DNA from 3 places in the Morganella morganii genome. Region 3 is predicted to be linked to each of the others. Evidence: predicted binding sites of a transcription regulator. Region 3 holds the regulator's gene; each other region holds the start of a gene.
The links. The regulator CRP, encoded in region 3, controls carbon source genes, mostly activating them, when cyclic AMP is high. The targets are predictions, from matches to a motif close to ATGTGANNNNNNTCACAT.
Positions count from the first base shown of each region.

Region 1: a site for CRP is predicted at 5,430-5,447, ahead of JL661_RS08165 (sugar transporter). Genes of this name have one in related genera too.
Region 2: a site for CRP is predicted at 5,464-5,481, ahead of msrB (peptide-methionine (R)-S-oxide reductase MsrB). Genes of this name have one in related genera too.

Region 1 covers NZ_CP069157.1:1,687,133-1,694,251, forward strand. The annotation lists gene JL661_RS08135 (hypothetical protein) at 12-566, shown strand; gene JL661_RS08140 (class IV adenylate cyclase) at 620-1,186, opposite strand; gene JL661_RS08145 (HAD family hydrolase) at 1,373-2,665, shown strand; gene JL661_RS08150 (hypothetical protein) at 2,776-2,964, shown strand; gene JL661_RS08155 (ATP-binding cassette domain-containing protein) at 2,996-4,564, opposite strand; gene JL661_RS08160 (hypothetical protein) at 4,921-5,364, shown strand; gene JL661_RS08165 (sugar transporter) at 5,499-6,719, shown strand; gene JL661_RS08170 (SMR family transporter) at 6,817-7,119, shown strand, end outside.
Region 2 covers NZ_CP069157.1:1,706,111-1,713,229, reverse strand. The annotation lists gene selD (selenide, water dikinase SelD) at 1-133, opposite strand, end outside; gene JL661_RS08260 (NAD(P)H nitroreductase) at 162-713, opposite strand; gene sppA (signal peptide peptidase SppA) at 876-2,738, shown strand; gene ansA (asparaginase) at 2,844-3,863, shown strand; gene pncA (bifunctional nicotinamidase/pyrazinamidase) at 3,874-4,512, shown strand; gene JL661_RS08240 (YeaC family protein) at 4,555-4,830, opposite strand; gene msrB (peptide-methionine (R)-S-oxide reductase MsrB) at 4,934-5,347, opposite strand; gene gapA (glyceraldehyde-3-phosphate dehydrogenase) at 5,677-6,672, shown strand; gene JL661_RS08225 (D-hexose-6-phosphate mutarotase) at 6,785-7,119, shown strand, end outside.
Region 3 covers NZ_CP069157.1:3,628,497-3,635,615, reverse strand. The annotation lists gene ppiA (peptidylprolyl isomerase A) at 476-1,042, shown strand; gene JL661_RS17365 (aminodeoxychorismate synthase component II) at 1,309-1,884, shown strand; gene argD (bifunctional acetylornithine/succinyldiaminopimelate transaminase) at 1,997-3,217, shown strand; gene JL661_RS17355 (hypothetical protein) at 3,317-3,805, shown strand; gene crp (cAMP-activated global transcriptional regulator CRP) at 3,996-4,628, opposite strand; gene JL661_RS17345 (OsmC family protein) at 4,932-5,339, shown strand; gene JL661_RS17340 (phosphoribulokinase) at 5,403-6,278, opposite strand; gene JL661_RS17335 (YheU family protein) at 6,300-6,518, opposite strand; gene JL661_RS17330 (hydrolase) at 6,515-7,119, opposite strand, start outside.

The DNA of each region.
Region 1 (7,119 bases), 1.9 Mb from region 3:
CGGGCGGGGCAATGAGAAAATTTATTCTGTCAGGGATTATGGCCGCATTATTATCCGGCTGCGCAGGTATAGGAAGTAAAACACCGGAAGCACCCTGGGGCTTTACATGGGGGCAGACGCCCGCAGAATTAAAAGCCCTGAATCTGGACGATTTTGACTGCACAAAAACCCGTGATGGCGGGCAATTATGCAGCTCACTGGCATCACCGGAGGTTGAAAAGCAATTCTTTATGATGGTCTTTTCACCGGAAGGGCAAAAATTAAATGCAATATCCCGCTTCGGTGTCTGGAGCCATGATCAGGCCGCATTACTGAATGAGTACGATAAAGTGAATGCGGAAATGGAGAAAATCTACGGCAAACCGGCCGGGATAAATGAAGAATATGATCGCAAAACACCGTTCCTGGCAAAAGTCGCCAAAGGAAAAATCGGGCAGTTCAAGCGCAAATATGAATCAGAAGATACCGAGGTTGTGGTGGGGGTGGTCAGTAATGCCAATCTGGTACAGATAAATGATGAAAAAGATGTCACTTATACTGTGCTGACCATGTATACACTGAAATAAACCGGTACTTGCGGTGCTGAATATTATCACTATGATTCAGCACCGTTTTTTATTTATTCTGCGTTACAGTTGTTTTTCTGCATTGAACTAACCAGTTGTTTATAACTCTGTTTTTCAATCATATCGTCTGTCAGACCAAATTCTGCGGCTTTCTCCCGCAGCCGTTCCCTGTATTCTGCTAATTTGGTTTCATCGTGCGTCATAATGGCAAACTCGGCAAACCATCCTGCGCCGTTAATATGATCCAGTGTGATATGAATATCACCGAGAAACCAGACACTGCGGGTTTTTGTTAAGGTCATTGTGCAGCGGTAACCCAGCGTCAGCAGCATATTTCTGACATGCTCATGGTCATCAATATTGATAGCTTTGCATTCGCTGGCGGCGGGGCCTTTCACTATCCACAGCTTAATACCCGAGGGCGTCATTGTTCTGACTGACATACTGACATTACCGTCTGCCAGATGCGTTTGCTGCGTATCGAAAAACCAGTCTGTTTCTTCGTTATTTACCACAAAAGGCTCTGCATGCATTGTGCTTAATTGCGACAAAAAAGCGCTATGATCAGCCAGGCGATATTTTATTTCCGCTTCGTATTTACCATCAAAGTGATTACTCATGAATTTATCCGCTGTAAATAACCGGTTTGTGACTGGCCTGATAATATCACGTAACAGGCGGAACAGCCCCGGTAAAAGAATGTGATCAGTTTCGCTTAATGTCAGCCGTTGCTGATTTTTGATACAGCAAAAAAATAGCCTGTGGTATCCCTTTTATTAGTTTTTTTATTTCAAAGGGGATTATCAATGAAATTTATTAATCGTTACAGTGCAATTGCACTGGCTGTTGGTATGTTATCACTGAATATGACGGCACAGGCTGAGACTGTTTCCCTGAATGCTGCCGCAGCACCGCAGGCTGTGACAGAAATAGCGGTATTACAGCAGGGGCAGTGGGACAGTTTTAATAAACAGCGCCTGGATGCCATGATCGCCAAAGCAAAACAATCACCGGCACATAGCTATTATGCGGTGTTTGACTTTGATAACACGACAGCATTTCTGGATATTGAAGAAGCGGTGATGATTTATCAGCTTGAGCACCTGTTATTTGCCATGACACCGCAGGAACTGAAATCCGTTATTTTCAAAGATATTCCGGCCGGGAATTTTTCTGCTGAGTTCAACAATAAAAACGGTAAACCGGTCAATATTGAGAAGGTCGGAGCTGATATTCTGGAAAGCTACCAGTGGCTGTATGACAACTATGATGGCCTGAAGGGTGATAAGCCGCTGTCTGAAATCAAAAAGTCACCACATTATCAGAATTTCATCACCAAAATGCGCTATTTATATGCAGCAATCGGCGGCACATTTGATCATGCCGTTTCCTATCCGTGGGTCACCTATTTATTTATGAATATGACACAGGAGCAGGTTGCGGATATTACCGCCAAAACCATTGAATGGCAGAAATCAGAGCCGGTTGAAGGTGTGGTATGGGAAAGCCCTGAAGCGTTACCGGGACAGGCGGGTATTGTTGAAATTGACTGGCATAATGGCTTCCGGCTGGTGCCGGAAATGCAGGATCTGTATCAGGTGCTGCAAAAATCCGGTATTGATGTCTATGTGATTTCCGCATCGAACCTGGAAGTGATTAAATCGATTGTCACACAACCACCGTATTCTGTACCGGAGTCACAGGTATTTGCCATGCATTTACTGCGCACCAAAGATAATAAACTGACATCCGATCTGGATCCGGTTTATCCGCAGACTCAGGGTAAAGGGAAAACAGAGACTATCCGCAAGTTTATTCAGGATAAATATGCCGGTAAAGGGCCGTTATTAGTCGCCGGTGACAGTGAAGGCGACCAGAATATGATGTCTGACTTCCCGGATACGGAGGTGGTGCTGATTATTAACCGCCTGCGTTCACCGGATACCATTATCGGGCAGTTATCAAAAAAGGCAGTGAAAGAGCATGGTCAGAAAGACGCCAAAGTATTATTGCAGGGACGTAATGACAGCGCCGGTGTATTTGTACCGTCACAGCTTCATACCCCGTTGGGGGCCAAAGAAGGGCGGGCGTTAAAATAACAGCACTGGCTGTCAGTTTAAGGAAATACTGATAACCCCGGCCGGTAATACACACTATGATAGTAAATAGTTATCATTGCAGGGAATTCAGAAGGATATGGATAAATATATTGTGTTATGAAGGTCTGGGGTTAACCGGCTCGGTATTATTCCGCAGCCATGTGGCTATTAATACCGATATCAGCAGAACGGAAGCGGAACGTTTTATCGCGCTGTTTAATAATGCCGCTGCCGCCGATGCGGCAAAGCATAATATTAACGCGGCACGTTATGTTATCGTGAATATCTGTAAACTGTAGTAATACGGCGGGATTACCGCCGTATTCTTTTTCAGGATAATGCCAGTGTATGGGTAATGGCACAATTTTCAGTAAATGCCTCATCATGACTGACCAGTAATAATGCCCCTTTATAACTGCGCAGTACATTTTCCAGTAATAACCGGGAATCGAGATCCAGGTGGTTATCCGGCTCATCCAGCAATAAAATATCCGGCAAAGGTTCGGATAATGTTAATGCCAGCAATGTGACTTTCAGTTGTTCACCGCCGCTTAACTGTGACAGCGGAATTAACCCCTTATCACCCCGGATCCGCAATGCACCCAGATGGGTGCGCCAGGTTTGTGCCGGAATGGCCGGATCAAACTCGCACAGTGCTTCTGTGACCGGCAGGGCTTTATTCAGCAGCGCCAGGTGCTGATCCAGATATCGCAGACGGCCGTGCAGGGAGTACTCCCCGGATTTTGCCGTGAGCAGGCCCGCCAGTACTTTCAGTAATGTGGATTTTCCGCAGCCGTTGCGCCCGGCAATATGCCAGTGTTCACCACCGGAAATGGTCAGTGACAGAGGCTCTTGTGTGCCGGACGGCAAAATCAGATCACGGGTATTGATCCGCACCCGTTTTTGCTCTCCGGTATAATTAAAGGCCAGCATCTGCGGGGTGATATGCTGTATTTTCTCATTTACTTCCCGGCGCTGGCTGTCAAGCTGAGTCATAACACGGTCATGACGGCCGGTTATTTTTGATTGCTGCTTCTCCGCTTTGTTCTTTTTCATATCCAGCAGCAGGGCAGAGGAGGAGCCGGATGAACGGACTTTCTCGCCCTGACGGCGGCGCTGTGCTTTCTTTTCCAGTGTGCGCTGTAACTCCGTTTTTTCTCTGTTCAGCTGTGACTGTAACTGCTTCTCCTCACTCTGTAATGCGCTGAGCTGAAAGGCTTTCTGCTCGGCATAATGGGTGTAATTGCCGCCGTACTCTTCCAGAGCAGACGGAGTGAGTTCAAAAATCCGCTGCATGGTGTCGAGCAAGCGGCGCTCGTGGCTGATCACCAGTGCGCCGGCCGGATGATTCCGCAGTTGCTCACCGAGCCAGCGGCGTCCGGCGGCATCCAGATGGTTTCCGGGTTCGTCCAGTAACAGGAAGGCACACGGCTGTAAAAAGGCACGGCAGAGTGCCAGCCGGGTTTGCTCACCGCCGCTCAGACTTGTGCAGAGGGTGTCCGCCGGGAGATGCGCCAGCTGCGCACTTTCCAGCAGGGATTGCTGTTGTCGTGGCATATCCCATTTATCCGCCAGAAAATCATAATCCTCTGCGGTGGCGGTGCCGTCCTCTGTGCGGCGCAGTGCGGCCAGAATTTCTGCGGTTCCGAGAGCATCCGCCAGTGTGATACCGGAAAGGCGGGTCAGCTGCGGCACATAATAAAACGGCACCTGCCAGCTGATCATACCGGAGGCCGGTTGCCGCTGCTGCGCGAGCAGCGACATCAGCACGGATTTACCGCGCCCGTTATGACCTGTCAGCCCCTGAACCTGACGGGTTAATGTGCCGCTGATGTTGTCAAACAGCGGAATATCGTTAAATGTCACTGATAAGTGAGAAAAATGGCATTGTACGGACATACAAAAGCTCCTGAATAAACAGGGGCAGGCGGATATGCCGGATAAAAAAGAAAATGATGACGAGGATAGCTGCCTGCCCGATATCAAAACAGCGCATTAGTAAAAATGCGGATGATACAGCAATGGGATTCAGGCAATTAAATCATGTCGGCAGACATCCTCAGGGGAAATGAACTGCGGCAATGGTGTCAAATAAATGCCGGATTGTAAACCCCCGGTTTCCGGGATTTCCGCAGAGTACGCAGGAATGATTTTTTCCCGGAATGTTACTGTCAATCGCCGGTATTTTCGTTATTCTGTCCGGCCTTGATATTTTTTTATTTTCCGGCAGCGGAAATTCAGTAACAGGATGGGTTATGAGTTCAGCAGAAACGGTATATCAGGTTGATCAGAAACGCAGAATTATCACCTGTGTCATTACATTCTTTGTGGTTATTGTGCTTTATATCGCACTGGCGTATTTATTTCAGACACGGATGCCGGGTGTGGCTGCCGCACTGGGTCTCACGGTATATGTCTATATCGCGCAGTTCCCGGTGATTAAAGTGTACGGCGATAAACTGACATCCAAAATCGCGGTCGGTAAAGTGGTCGCAATGCCGTTTGACGGCGGCCATTTCTCCCTGCAGGAAGTGAAGGGGCTGAAGGCGTTAATGGTCTCGTTTTCCACGGACTCTTATATTCTTAGCTATCATCCGGCAAACAGCCGCCGTGTCCGTATTGTCGGACCGACACTGAAAAAGGCGCAGTTAAAAGCGATTTTTGACGCCATCCCGGAACAGTCAAAACGCGCGTTATAATACTGTTGCCTGGCGATGATGCCGGGTATTTGCTTCTGTTCCCGCGTTTCCCGTGAAAACCACATGTGTTACCATGGTCACACTTTTCTGCTCAAAAGCTGTATCGATACAGCTTTTCTTTACGGGGGACCATAATGACTGAAACCCTGTCACGAAATCAGGCCTGGCTGCGGGTAATGGTACTTGCGGTGGCGGCATTTGTATTTAATACCACTGAATTTATTCCGGTTGCACTGCTGAGTGATATCTCGGCGGGTTTTTCGATGCAACCCGCAGAGACCGGACTGATGATCACCATTTATGCCTGGGTGGTGGCGCTGACGTCGCTGCCGCTGATGCTGCTGACGGCGCGTATTGAGCGGCGCAAATTGCTGCTCTGGTTGTTTACCGTATTTGTGATAAGCCACATAGTGTCCGGGCTGGCGCAGCGTTTTGATGTGCTGGTGGTCAGCCGGATCGGTGTCGCACTGGCACATGCGGTGTTCTGGTCGATCACCGCATCGCTGGCTGTCAGGGTGGCTCCGCCCGGTAAAAAATCTCAGGCACTAGGGTTGCTGGCGACCGGTACGGCGCTGGCAACCGTGTTGGGGCTGCCGATTGGCCGTGTTATCGGGCAGTGGGTCGGCTGGCGGATGACGTTCTTCTGTATCGGCGGTCTGGCGTTGATTACCATGGCGGCAATGGCGCGTTTTCTTCCGCTGCTGCCGAGTGAGCATTCCGGCTCCCTGAAAAGTATTCCGGTTTTGTTCAGACGACCGGCGTTAGTGGGGATTTTTGTGCTGACCGCGATTGTGGTAACCGGGCATTTCACTGCTTATAACTATATTGAGCCGTTTGTGCAGACCGTTGCCGGGAAGTCACAGGATTTCGCCACGCTGTTTCTGCTGATTTTCGGGGCTGCGGGGATTATCGGCAGTGTGATTTTCAGCCGTTACAACACCCGGCTGCCGCTGCTGTTTCTGCCTGCTGCGATAACACTACTGACGGTATGCCTGATGCTGCTGATGACCAGCCGCGTGACCGATACCGCGCTGATTATCCTCGGGGTTGTCTGGGGGATCGGTATGATGTGTACCGCGCTGGGGTTACAGGTCAAAGTGATCGATTTGTCACCGGATGCCACCGATCTGGCGATGTCTGTTTATTCGGGCATTTTTAATATCGGTATCGGCGGCGGGGCGCTGCTTGGTAATCAGGTGATTATTCATATGGGAATGGAACAGATAGGTTATGCTGGAGCGGTGTTTGCTGTGGCGGGTGTGCTTATCTCACTGTTTGTTTTCAGCCGTTACCGGGCCTTGTTTATACAAAGGCCGAAAGCGGAGAGCCGTATTACCTCGCATAATCCGTCATAAATTAATCATATCCCGCACCGTTTCGCTGCGGGATTTTTTTTCTGATTTCTTTATAATATCCGCCTTACTGAGTGATAAAGATATGAACGGGTGATTTATGAATGGTTTATTGTGGCTGACGCTGGCCGTGGGCGCAGAAGTGGTGGCGACCTCAATGTTACGGGCGGCGGACGGTTTTACCCGGCTGATACCGTCGGTCGTGGTGGTTATCGGTTATTGTGTGTCGTTCTGGGCACTGTCTCAGGTGGTGCGGATGATGCCGCTGGGGATAGCGTATGCTATCTGGTCCGGAATGGGGATTGTGATTGTCTCTGCCGCCGCTTATTTTATCTATCACCAGAAACTGGATTTACCCGCAGTTATCGGGATGGCTCTCATTATTGCGGGTGTATTAGTGATA
Region 2 (7,119 bases), 1.9 Mb from region 3:
TGCCGACCAGCAGATTAGGATCGATAAATTTTGCCTGCTCACTGTGCAGGATGGTGTCGAGCACTTTCGGGGAAATTTTACAGCCGCAACCCGCGCCGTGACTGTATTGCGTTAAACGCACCGCTTCTGACATGATAGTCTCCTTGTTAACGTCAATCCGCTCAGAAATACGTGACAAACGGTGTCAGATCCGGTGCCGCCACTTTGGCAGGCGCTTTCAGTGCCGGAGTGCCGAGATACAGAAAGCCGACAATTTTATCGTGCTCCTCACATCCCAGACCTTCCCGTACCACCGGGTCCTTTGTCCACGAACCGGTGCGCCAGATCCCGCCGAAGCCCTGAGCCACAGCAGCCATCTGCATCGCATGAACCGAACAACCTGCCGCTGCAACCTGCTCCCATTCAGGAACTTTATGTTCCGGCTTCACTTTCGCGATAACCGTGATAATCAGCGGTGCGCGTAATGGCGCATTGCGGGCTTTCTCTTCCACTTCCGGCCCGAGTCCGGCTGTTTTTGCCGCTTTTTCGAGCAACTGACTGAATTTGGTGATGCCGTCATCCTGCATCACGATAAAATGCCAGGGCTGTAACGCGCCATGATCCGGCGCACGCATCCCGGCATTGAGAATATTTTTTAATGCTTCGCCTTCGGGCGCAGGTGTGGTCAGACGAGAAGCAGAACGGCGATTGAGTAGTAATGTCAGTGCATCCATCGGTTTTCCCCTTTTTTAGTCGCTAATAAGCTACCACTTTTTTCACTATTTTTAAGGATAGATTGCTTAACTGCCTATATTTTCCGCAATGTGTCGTTTTCAGGCTGACAAATCCGCACATCCTCTTTACGATAGCAGGACATCTTTGTCTTTGGAGCCGTCATGCATACTTTATGGACTATCATTGCCGGAATATTTAAATGGAGCTGGCGTATACTGAATTTTGTGCGTCAGCTTGTCGCCAATGTCCTTTTTATCATCATACTGCTGTTAGCCGCCGGGGCCTATGCACTGCTGAGTGAACAGGATACTCAGACCAGCCGTGAACCCGGAGCATTATATGTAAATCTTTCCGGCGTTGTCGTCGATCAGCTGACCCGTAACAGTCCGCTGGAAAGTCTCTCTCTCCAATTGCTTGGCGCGTCTTCCGGTCAGTTACAGGAAAACTCCCTGTTTGATGTGGTGGAAACTATCCGTACCGCCGCCACCGACCCGGATATTACCGGAATGATCCTGAAGCTGGATGATTTCGTTGGTGCTGACCAGCCGTCACTTCAGTATATCGGCAAAACCATCACGGAATTCCGCAAACAGGGTAAGCGGGTCTATGCCGTCAGCGGCAATTATAATCAGGCTCAATACTACCTGGCATCCTATGCAGACAAGATATATATGCCGCCGCAGGGCAGCGTCGGTATCTACGGCTTCGCCACCAATACGCTGTATTATAACGAATTGCTGGAAATGCTGAAGGTGAAAACCCATATCTTCCGCGTCGGTACCTATAAATCGGCGGTTGAGCCGATGCTGCGCAACGATATGTCACCGGAAGCCCGCGAATCCACACAGCGTTTTATCAGTGTGCTGTGGGATAACTATCTCACCAGTCTCGCGGAAAACCGTAAAACCGGTAAGAATACTATTTTCCCGGGCGCACAGCAGATGCTGGCTCTGATGAAAACGGCAAAAGGTGATAATGCCGCTTATGCCGTCACGCAAAAACTGGTTGATGAGATTATGCCGGCTAACGTGTTTGAATCCGAAATGACCAAAACTTTCGGCTGGGATAAGAAAAACAACACAATCAATGCGATTCCGTTTACCGAGTACGCCAAAAACATGAACATCGGCGTGCCGCAGGGCAAGACCACCGGTAACATCGCCGTGGTTGTGGTTCAGGGTGCTATCGTTGACGGTCCCGATGCCCCGGGCATGGCCGGCAGTGATACTATCGCCGCACAACTCCGCGAAGCCCGTCTGGATCCGGAAGTGAAAGCGCTGGTACTGCGGGTGAACAGCCCGGGCGGCAGTGTGACGGCATCGGAGCAGATCCGTGCGGAAGTCGCGGCACTGAAACAGAGCGGCAAGGCCGTGGTGGTTTCCATGGGCGGCGTGGCAGCTTCCGGCGGTTACTGGGTCTCAACACCGGCAAACTACATTGTTGCCTCACCGAGCACCATTACCGGCTCCATCGGTATTTTCGGCGTAGTCACCACGTTTGAGGACTCGCTGAGCGAAATCGGCGTGCACACTGACGGCGTGTCCACCTCGCCGCTGGCCGATGCCACCGTAACCAAAGCACTGACACCGGAATTCTCAGAGCTGATGCAGCTCTATATTGAAAGCGGCTACAGCAATTTTATTAATCTCGTTGCCAAATCCCGTCACAAGACGCCGGAGGAAGTGGATAAAATTGCGCAGGGTCGTGTCTGGGTCGGTTCAGATGCCAAAGCTAACGGCCTGGTCGATAAACTCGGTGATTTTGATGATGCAGTTGCCAAAGCCGCAGAGCTGGCTTCTGTTGAGCATCCGGTACTGAACTGGATGCAGCCGGAAATGACATTCATTGACAGACTGCTTGCGGAAACGGCCGGTAATGTGAAGGTGACACTGCCGTCATCATTGCAGGGACTGATCCCGGCACCGGTCGGCGCACAGCTGACACAACAGGCATCCTTTATGAAAATGCTGACGGATCCGCAGTACCGTTATGCATTCTGCTTAAATTGCACCAATATTCAGTAAGTTTTCTTCTCAGCTGACAAAAGCCTGTTCGTGACGAACAGGCTTTTTTTTATTTCTGAAGCCCCTATAATTTCCTTCCCTGTACTCATTGTTAAGAGCAGTAACATGCAAAAGAAATCCATTTATGTGGTCTATACCGGCGGGACTATCGGTATGCAGCACTCGGCGCAGGGCTATATCCCTGTTTCCGGCCACCTTCAGCGCCAGGTTGCCAAAATGCCGGAGTTCTTCCGTCCGGAGATGCCGGATTTCACCATCACCGAGCACCAGCCGCTGATTGACTCTTCCGATATGACACCGGATGACTGGCAGTGTATCGCGGATGATATCAAAGCCCAGTATGACCACTATGATGGTTTCGTTATCCTGCATGGTACGGATACCATGGCGTTCACCGCATCAGCGCTCTCCTTTATGTTTGAGAACCTGACCAAGCCGGTCATTGTGACAGGGTCACAAATCCCGCTTGAGGCACTGCGCTCAGATGGCCAGATCAATCTGCTTAATGCCCTTTATCTGGCGGCGAATTATCCGGTCAATGAAGTGGGATTATTCTTCAATAACCGCTTATACCGGGGCAACCGCACCGTCAAAGCACATGCTGACGGTTTTGCGGCCTTTACCTCCCCGAACTACCCGCCGCTGATGGAAGCCGGGATTAATATCCACAATCTCAATACTCACCCGCTGCCGCAGAGCACCGCACCTTTCACGCTGCATAACATCACCCCGCAGCCTATCGGCGTGGTAACCGTGTATCCGGGCTTGTCGGTGGATGTGGTGAACAACATTCTGCAGCAGCCGGTCAAAGCACTGATTATCCGCTCTTACGGTGTCGGTAATGCACCGCAGCAACCGAAACTGCTCACCGCATTGCGGGAGGCCACAGAGCGCGGCATCATTGTGATCAATCTGACACAGTGTATTTCAGGACGCGTCAATATGGGCGGCTATGCCACCGGTCATGCACTGGCAGAAGCCGGCGTGATCAGCGGCTTTGATATGACCTTCGAGGCAGCGCTGACCAAACTGCATTATCTGCTCAGCCAGGATTACACCAGCGATGAGATCCGCATTCTGATGCAGCAGGATCTGCGCGGCGAGCTGAGCTATAACGACAACTAAGGAGTCTGCAATGAAACCGGCACTGCTTCTGGTGGATATTCAGAATGATTTTTGTCAGGGCGGCAGCCTGGCTGTCCGCGACAGTGATGCGGTGATCCGCACAGCGAACCGGATGATAGCCCGTTGTCAGCAACAGAATATCCCGGTGATCGCCAGTCAGGACTGGCATCCGGCTGAGCATCTGAGCTTTGCCGTCAATTCCGGGACAGTGATTGGTGAATGCGGCGAACTGAACGGACTGCCCCAAGTCTGGTGGCCGGTGCATTGTGTGCAGAACACACCGGGGGCGGATTTTCATCCTGACCTGAATAAACAGGCTATCAGCCATATTATTTATAAGGGTGAAAACCAGGCCACGGACAGTTACAGCGCGTTTTATGATAACGATCACCGGGAGCCGACCGTCCTGCTGAAACTGCTGGCAGAACTGCAGATCACGCATCTCGCTGTTCTGGGGATCGCCACCGATTACTGTGTGAAATTTACGGTGCTGGATGCACTGGCGGAAGGATTTGCCGTCACTGTGATCACAGACGGCTGCCGGGGCGTTAATTTAAAGCCGGATGACAGCCTCACCGCATTTGCGGAGATGGAGAACGCCGGTGCGCGGTTGCAGACAGCGGCTCAGTTCTGCGGCGAGAAAGAATAGCAAATGTCATGACGGGACAGTAAACACTGTCCCGTTTTACACTCAGTCCTGCGGTTTCAGTGTGGCCAGATGCGTATCGGTAAACAGCGCTTTCAGCTCCTGCTTACTTTTCAGGCTGATTTCCCCGTCAGTCCCCACCGTCATATGTGCCGGATCCGCGTTATGGCGGGACTGCCATAACATCACCAGCTGCAGACTGCTGCTTTTCTGAGATTCCGTCAGTGGTACACCATCGGCCCATTTACCCAGTTCGACGGCTGTCACCAGACGCCCGTAGACTTCCGGCGTCATGGCGGACAATAAATCATCAATTTCCATACAGTTCCTTCCCCGAAAGCATCTGATTTTACCTTTTGATCACATCAGAAGCTGAATCGTTTTTTCTATCGTTATATAAATGTTAAATTTCAATATAACCAAACTAACCGTTTGTTATTGCTTTTGTTTTTTCATCTTCAAAACTCAGTGATGCTGAGTTAATACAATAACGCTGCCCTGTCGGCGCAGGCCCGTCAGGAAAAACATGTCCCAGATGCGCATCACAATGGCCGCAACGGGTCTCAATACGATGCATGCCATGAGAGGTATCGTCAATATACCGGACTGCACTTTTGCTGACCGGCTCATAAAAACTCGGCCAGCCGCAGCCGGCATCAAACTTGGTATCCGAATAAAAAAGCGGAGAACCACAACAAATACAACGGTATACCCCCTGTTTCTCATTATAGAGCAGGCGGCCGGTAAACGGGTGCTCAGTTCCCGCTTCCTGTGTGACATAGCGCTGAATCTCTGTCAGCTCAGCGGGTGTATCCCGCTTTTTATCAGTCCCGGACATAGCTGAATCCTTATCATTATTGTGCAGGGTCAGTCAGAATACAGAATAACAAAAAATTAACATCAAATGACCGGATGTTATTCTAAACTTGTCATGTCAGCATTGACACCACTTATTTGTGACATGTTTCACATTTATGCCCCATACACGCTGTCTTTATTCCGCTAAGTCCCGATAATAGCGGCGACAAATTTACTGAAAGTGGCGATTTGTTGAGCAGATTAAATGTTAAATGACATTAATTGACACGATTCCGCTTGACGGCTGGCAAGGTTTTGGTAACTTTAGTAGCAACTTTAATTCACTAACAAATAGCTGGTGGTAATACTATGACTATCAAAGTAGGTATTAATGGTTTTGGTCGTATCGGCCGTATCGTATTCCGTGCTGCACAAGAGCGTTCAGATATCGAAATCGTTGCAATCAACGACCTGCTCGATGCAGATTACATGGCATACATGCTGAAGTACGACTCAACTCACGGTCGTTTTAACGGTACCGTTGAAGTGAAAGATGGCCATCTGGTTGTTAATGGTAAAACTATCCGCGTTACCTCCGAACGTGACCCTGCGAACCTGAAGTGGAACGAAGCCGGTGTTGATGTTGTTGCTGAAGCAACCGGTCTGTTCCTGACTGACGAAACTGCACGCAAACACATCCAGGCAGGCGCGAAGAAAGTCGTTCTGACCGGTCCTTCCAAAGATGCGACCCCGATGTTTGTTATGGGTGTTAACCACAAAGATTACGCGGGCCAGGAAATCGTTTCTAACGCATCCTGTACCACTAACTGCCTGGCACCACTGGCAAAAGTCATCAACGACAAATTCGGTATCGTTGAAGGTCTGATGACCACTGTTCACGCAACCACTGCCACCCAGAAAACTGTTGACGGTCCTTCACACAAAGACTGGCGCGGCGGCCGCGGTGCATCCCAGAACATCATCCCGTCTTCTACCGGCGCAGCAAAAGCAGTGGGCAAAGTTATCCCTGCACTGAACGGTAAACTGACCGGTATGTCTTTCCGTGTTCCTACGCCTAACGTCTCTGTTGTTGACCTGACAGTCCGTCTGGAAAAAGCAGCAACTTACGCTGAAATCTGTGAAGCTATCAAAGCGGCAGCAGCAGGCGAGCTGAAAGGCGTAATGGGTTACACCGAAGATGACGTGGTTTCCACTGACTTCAATGGCGAAGTACTGACTTCTGTGTTCGATGCCAAAGCCGGTATCGCACTGAACGACAACTTTGTGAAACTGGTTTCCTGGTATGACAACGAAACCGGTTATTCTCATAAAGTTCTGGATCTGATTGCACACATCTCCAAATAAGTCTGCACTCTGTTATCCTCACAAAGAGCCGCTTTTGCGGCTCTTTTGTTTTGTGGTAAACAGTCGTAAAGTAGAAAGTAAATGTCCTGTTTTTATTACAAAAGGGTAAATTATGATTGAGCGCCTTCTTGCGTTACCGGTTACCAGTCCGATCACCCCTTCGCTGTCCCAGCGTCAGATGGGGGATTTGCCGGTTATTGTGATCGACCATCCGAAAGTCCGTGCTGCGGTCAGTTTTCAGGGAGCACAGGTGCTGGCATGGCAACCGGCCGGTTCAGAACAGCCGGGATTATGGCTCAGTGAAAACAGTGCATTTACCCCGGGTGTGGCCATCCGCGGCGGGATCCCGATCTGCTGGCCGTGGTTCGGCCCGGTGCAGGCGCCTTCCCACGGTTTTGCCCGTATTATGCAGTGGGAGTTCACGGCTCATAATGAAAATGAAGAGGG
Region 3 (7,119 bases):
GTCTGTTTATTCTCAGAGCGGAAAAAAGTAATAACAATAATCGGGCTGTGTGTGGTAACCGATATAATCCGGAAAAAACAAAGTCTTCCCGGTGGAAAAAACACGGATATTTACGCGCAAAAAGATAAAAAAACAGAGCGGTTTATTATCGGTTATACAGGCAGGTGTTATTTTTTATTTGGCATAAGTTGAATTTTTCATCAGAAAATGAAATTTACGCATAAAAATCAATATGATATTTATATTTACGCGTTAAATGCAATAAAAGCATCAGCAGAATGAACGGTTCCGTCTTATTTTACTAAATTACGGGCTGTGCGCAGAATATCATCAGTACAAATACGTGAAAAATTCTTATATTAATTAGTTATCCCGGCAGTAAAGGTAAATTAAAGTAAATCTGTGGCGCTCAGCGCCATTGCCCATTAAAATCGGTAAGATTAGTGTCAGTTTATTTCGTTGAAAGGAATTGGGAATGTTAAAACGTGTTTTAGTTACATTTGTGGCAGCCTGTACCCTCAGTGCAACGTCGCTGGCGTTCGCGGCGGAGCAGACGCATGTTAAATTTACCACCACCGCAGGCGATTTTGAAATTGCGCTGGATAATGAAAAAGCGCCGCAGACTGTGGAAAATTTCAAACAGTATGTCACCGATAAATTCTATGACGATACAACATTCCACCGTGTCATCCCGGGCTTTATGGTGCAGGGCGGCGGCTTTACGGCGGATATGAACCAGAAACAGACCCGCCCGCCGGTAAAAAATGAAGCGGATAACGGCCTGCGTAACCTGCGCGGCACCATTGCGATGGCGCGTACCGCAGATAAAGACAGTGCAACCAGCCAGTTCTTTATTAACGTAGCGGATAATGCATTCCTCGACCACGGCCAGCGTGATTTCGGCTATGCTGTGTTTGGTAAAGTCGTGAACGGCATGGAAGTTGTCGATAAAATCTCAAAAGTGAAGACAGAAAACATCGGTCCGTACCAGAACGTGCCATCGACACCGATCAAAATTATTTCTGCAACTATCGTAAAATAAACCGTATTTTCGTGCAGACTAAGGGGAATATTTCCGGATATTCCCCGTAAGCATGTCAAACTCCCTGATAGTCTGAATAAGACGATATCTGCCTCTGCGGCACCATGCCGCATTCGGGCTATTTTCTCTGTCCGGCTGTGGTATTATAGCCCGCTTCATGAAACTGTCTGTGCAATCCCCCGGGGTTGCAGGGTATTGTCAACGTGTGCCTGATACAGCAGTTTGAAAATAAAAAAGATAAATATATCAGTCGGATATAGATAATCATGCTATTAATTATCGATAATTATGACTCATTTACTTATAACCTGTATCAATACTTCTGTGAGTTAGGTGCAGATGTACAGGTTAAACGAAATGATGCCGTCAGCCTCAGTGATATTGAGCAATTATCGCCATCTCACCTGGTGATCTCACCGGGTCCCTGCACGCCGTCAGAAGCCGGTATTTCACTGGATGCGGTCAGCCATTTCGCCGGTGAAATCCCGATCCTCGGGGTGTGTCTCGGGCATCAGGCTATCGGCCAGGCATTCGGCGCGCAGGTGGTGAAGGCGCGTAAAGTGATGCACGGCAAAACCACAGCAATCCATCATAATCAGCAGGGTGTGTTCAAAGGGCTGAACCGTCCGCTGACCGTCACCCGCTATCACTCGCTGGTGATTGCCCCGGAAACATTGCCTGCCTCGTTTGAGGTTACCGCATGGAGTCTGCATGACGGCAATGTGGATGAAATCATGGGGATCCGCCATAAAACCCTGCCGATTGAAGGTGTGCAGTTCCATCCGGAAAGTATTCTCAGTGAACAGGGGCATGAACTCCTGAATAATTTCCTGAAATACTAATCAGTTATCGCTTATTTTATCCTCGGTTCTGTTTTTTCATTCGTTTTGATTTGATTTTTTATTCATATTTGGTGATTATATTTTCACTTGTGGATAGATCAGGTAAGGAACGATGACAAAACAGAATGCGGTTACGCGCGGCACTTATGATGAAGTGATGCTGCCAATTTATGCACCGGCTGATTTTATTCCTGTCAGAGGTCAGGGAAGCCGGGTGTGGGATCAGAACGGCACTGAATATGTTGATTTCGCCGGTGGTATTGCCGTACTGGCGCTGGGCCATTGTCATCCGGCACTGATCGCGGCCCTGAAAGCCCAGAGTGAATCGCTCTGGCATGTCAGCAATATTTTTACTAATGAACCGGCGCTGATACTGGCGCAGAAGCTGATAAAACATACGTTTGCGGAACGGGTTTTCTTTGCCAACTCCGGTGCGGAGGCAAATGAAGCCGCATTCAAACTGGCGCGTCATTATGCACTGACCCGTCATCATCCTTATAAAACCAAAATTATCGCTTTCCATCACGGCTTCCACGGCCGGACACTCTTTACCGTTTCTGTCGGTGGTCAGCCGAAATATGCTGATGGCTTCGGGCCGAAACCGGCAGATATTATTCATGTGCCTTTTAACGACCTTGATGCTGTCAAAGCAGTGATGGATGATCACACCTGTGCCGTGGTGCTGGAACCTGTCCAGGGCGAGGGCGGGATCACACCTGCCACACCGGCCTTTATGCAGGGCCTGCGTGAATTATGTGATAAACATCAGGCGCTGCTGGTATTTGATGAAGTGCAGAGCGGGATGGGGCGCAGCGGCAAACTGTTTGCCTATATGGATTACGGCATTGAGCCGGATATTCTGACCACGGCCAAAGCGCTGGGCGGCGGTTTCCCGATCAGTGCCATGCTGACAAAACAGGACATTGCACAGGTGATGGTACCCGGTACGCACGGTACAACCTACGGCGGCAACCCGCTGGCCTGTGCGGTCGGTAATGCGGCCTTTGATCTGATCAACGACCCGGCATTGCTGGCGGGGGTGAATGAGCGCCATCAGTGGTTTGCGGATGCACTGCAATCTCTGAACAGTACATTCGGTGCATTTGCGGAGATCCGCGGGAAAGGGCTGCTGATTGGTGCCGAACTGGCGGGCATTTACCGCGATCAGTCAAAAACCCTGCTGGGGCTGGCAGCCAAAAACGGCCTGATGCTGCTTAACGCCGGTACCAATGTTCTGCGTTTCACGCCATCGCTGATTATTGAAAAAGCCGATGTGGATGAAGGAATGAAACGGCTGGCGAAAACCCTGAATGATTTCCGGGAAATGCAGTAAATCCATCACGGTAACATGTTTAACTAACTGATTTGTATATTTTATTACTATATTTACTGTGATAGGTTTGCCGGACGTTTATCTAGTCTCAGTAAAGCAATGGCAATTCGGTTTTCAGGCAGATTTGAAGAATTTCTTCATGGCAGTTTTTATGTTCATCTCTATCGCTTCTCTGTCGATGGGTTTGATTTTGTGGTTATTTTTAGTCCGGTCGACATTACTGATGCGGCATATTCGGCGTTCCGGAGTGCAGAGGCGGGGTTCAGGCTTCCGGAACGATGCTATGACCTGAAGTTTGATCGCGAAGATAATTTTTTAAACTCAACGTTCTATCAGGTACCGGAAAGAGGAATGTGTTCACGGCGTTATGGATTTGTTCAGGATCTGGCTGTTGCCCTGCAACGAATTGTGATTCTGCATTGTCAGCAATATGCTGCGAAGGTTTATTTTATGATTGCAGAGAATGATAAGTTAAAACGCTACTATGACAGAATTTTACAGCACGGACATGATAACGTACTATCAGAAATAAAAGCGGGCCTTGGTGAAGGGGGGAAAGGGTATGTACTCAAAACGCGACATTTCTGAGATAAAAAAAAATGAGTATCAAAGAGCGTAAAATAGCAGCAATGCGTCAGTTGAAAGCCTCTTTTGATCAAGCCGGCCGCGAAGGAAAGCTGCGGGTTCGCAGAGCTGATATTCTTCAGTAATAATGATGAGCCGGAAACAAAAAAAACAGGCGCAGATGCGCCTGTTTTGGTGATAAGGGCGGTCCGGATTAACGGGTGCCGTATACCACGATGGTTTTACCGTGTGCGGAGATCAGGTTTTGATCTTCCAGCATCTTCAGAATACGGCCGACGGTTTCGCGGGAACATCCCACAATCTGGCCGATTTCCTGACGGGTAATTTTGATTTGCATGCCGTCCGGATGAGTCATCGCATCCGGCTGTTTTGCCAGGTTCAGTAATGTCTGGGCGATGCGGCCCGTCACATCAAGGAATGCAAGGTTTCCGACCTTTTCTGATGTGGTTTGCAGGCGGCTTGCCATCTGCGCGGAAAGGCGCATAAGGATATCCGGGTTAACCTGGATAAGCTGGCGGAACTTTTTGTACGAGATTTCTGCAACTTCGCAGGCGCTTTTTGCCCGTACCCACGCTGTACGTTCCTGTCCTTCCTCAAATAATCCGAGTTCACCGATGAAATCACCCTGGTTGAGATAGGATAAAATCATCTCTTTGCCTTCTTCATCTTTGATCAGCACCGCAACAGAACCTTTTACAATATAGTAGAGTGTTTCTGCCTTTTCGCCCTGATGAATAAGCGTGCTTTTGGATGGATATTTGTGGATATGGCAGTGAGACAAAAACCATTCAAGCGTGGGGTCTGTTTGTGGCTTGCCGAGAACCATTCGCGTTATCCTCTGTTGTTAGTTATTGCAAACCGTTGTTTACGCTCTGCAATTATATAAAGTCTTAGCTTATCATATTAACTTGCTGAATTTCCGGCAAGTTAGTTTATTAAAATAGTATAATAATCCTCACGGAAAGATATTGATCTTAGCCATAGATAAATCCTTGCCGTGTTTTTAGCACAGGAAAACTGTCCTGTCTTCCACTGTCTCGCTTCAGCATAATAAACTATGGGATAGATTGCCAGCCCGTGAATGAAAGGGTAGTCTGTCGTGAATTATATTGATGATGAGGGTATAAAAATGGAAGCGCGTGTAAAGTGGGTTGAGAACATGACTTTCTTAGGGGAATCCGCGTCAGGACACCAGATTACAATGGACGGTAATGCCGGTGAAAAAGCTCCGAACCCGATGGAGATGGTACTGATGGCAACCGGCGGCTGCAGCGCCATTGATGTTGTCTCTATTTTGCAAAAAGGCCGTAATCAAGTCATTGATTGTGATGTAAAACTCACCGCTGAACGTCGTGAAACCGCGCCACGTTTATTCACTCATATTAATCTGCATTTTATTGTGACCGGCCGTGACCTGACTGAAAACGTTGTCGGGCGTGCCGTGCAATTATCCGCTGAGAAATATTGCTCTGTTTCATTAATGTTAGGCGAAAGTGTTAACATTACGCATAGTTTTGAAGTAAAGAATATTGAATGATTTTTTGAAATATTATTTTTATTTTTGAAAATAAACCGGGTAATACATTATTACCCGGTTTTTTTATCGCTTGTTTATTTGTTTTCCCTGCAATAATTGCTCTGCCAGCGGTGCCATTATTAATTCCATCGCCAGCCCTAATTTTCCGCCGGGGACGACGATGGTATTTGAGGCGGAAATAAAGGAGCCCTGAAGCATGGATAACAAATAGGGAAAATCGATTTTTTTCAGGCCGCGGAAGCGGATCACGGTAAAGCTTTCATCCTGTGACGGAATGGATTTGGCCGAGAACGGGTTTGAGGTATCCACCGTCGGCACCCGCTGGAAGTTAATGTGGGTGCGGGAAAACTGCGGGGTGATATAGCGGATGTAATCATCCATCGAACGCACGACAGAATCCATTACCGCCTCCCGTGAATGGCCGCGATCATTGGTGTCACGGACTAACTTCTGTATCCACTCCAGATTGACTATCGGTACCACGCCGACCAGCAGATCCACATGTCCGGCAATATCATGTTCCGGCGTGACCACGCCGCCGTGTAATCCCTCATAGAAAAGTACATCCGTCCCGGCAGGAAGTGCCTCGCGGGGGGTGAAGGTGCCGGGCAGCTGATTATAGGGCACGGCTTCATCATAGGTATGCAGATATTTGCGGCGTTCGCCGCTGCCGTTTTCGCTGTACTGGCGGAATGTGCTTTCGAGCAGGCCAAAATCGTTGGCTTCGGGCCCGAAATAGCTGATGTGGCGGCCCTGCTCGCGGGCCTTGCGGATGGCGGCATCCATTTCCGGCCGCGTGTAACGGTGGAAACTGTCACCTTCAATAATGGCCGGAACCGCATCCAGTTGCTGGAAAATTTTACGGAAAGCCTGACTGGTGGTAGTGGTACCGGCTCCGCTGGAGCCGGTAACGGCGATAATCGGGTGGGTCCGTGACATGCGGCGTTTCCTCCGGCTGAATCAGCCGCGGAATTGTGCCGACGGCATGATGTTGAGTGTTTCGTGTAATTCCGACCAGACAATCACAATGTCGCCGTTTTTGAGTTGCGTGTAAAGATCCGCCACTTTATCACTGAGTGATTTTTCATGTTCGCCGTAGTCGGTGCCTTCGCGCAGCACCACACTTTCCAGGATACTTTCCAGTGTTTCCGGCGCGATATCCTGCCAGGGAATAATCATGGTGTCTCCTTTGCGGCCAGATGCGGCGCGAGCCATTCAGGGATGCGCTCCTCCAGCCATAAACGCGGACGGCGCCAGCTGCCGGACACAAAGCCGACATGGCCGCCGTGTTCGGTCATCTGGTACTCCACACACGGCGGCAGTTGTGACAGATCCGGCACCACTTCCTGTGCCATAAAAGGATCATCTTTGGCGTGGATGATCAGCATCGGCTTACGTACGGCTGGGAGTTTCGGCAGGGCACTGCAGCGGCGGTAGTAATCCGAGGCATCGCGGAAGCCGTGGATCCGTGAGGTGATAATGTCATCAAATTCGCGGATCCGTTTAATCGCGCGGATATGCAGCAGGTTTGTCGGCAGTGAATTCGGGTAGCGCACCAGTTTGCGGGTGGCATTACGTTTCAGCCCTTTCAGCAGATACCACTGATAAAAACGGGAAAAGCCTTTTTCCATTTTGAAAGAGCACGGCTCCAGCATCAGCGGGGCGGAAACCACAATACCTGCATCCACTGCGGCATTCTCACCCTCTTCGGCGAGATAACAGGCCAGCATATTGCCGCCGAGTGAATAACCGACCGCGCCGGTCGGTACTTTCCCGTAGG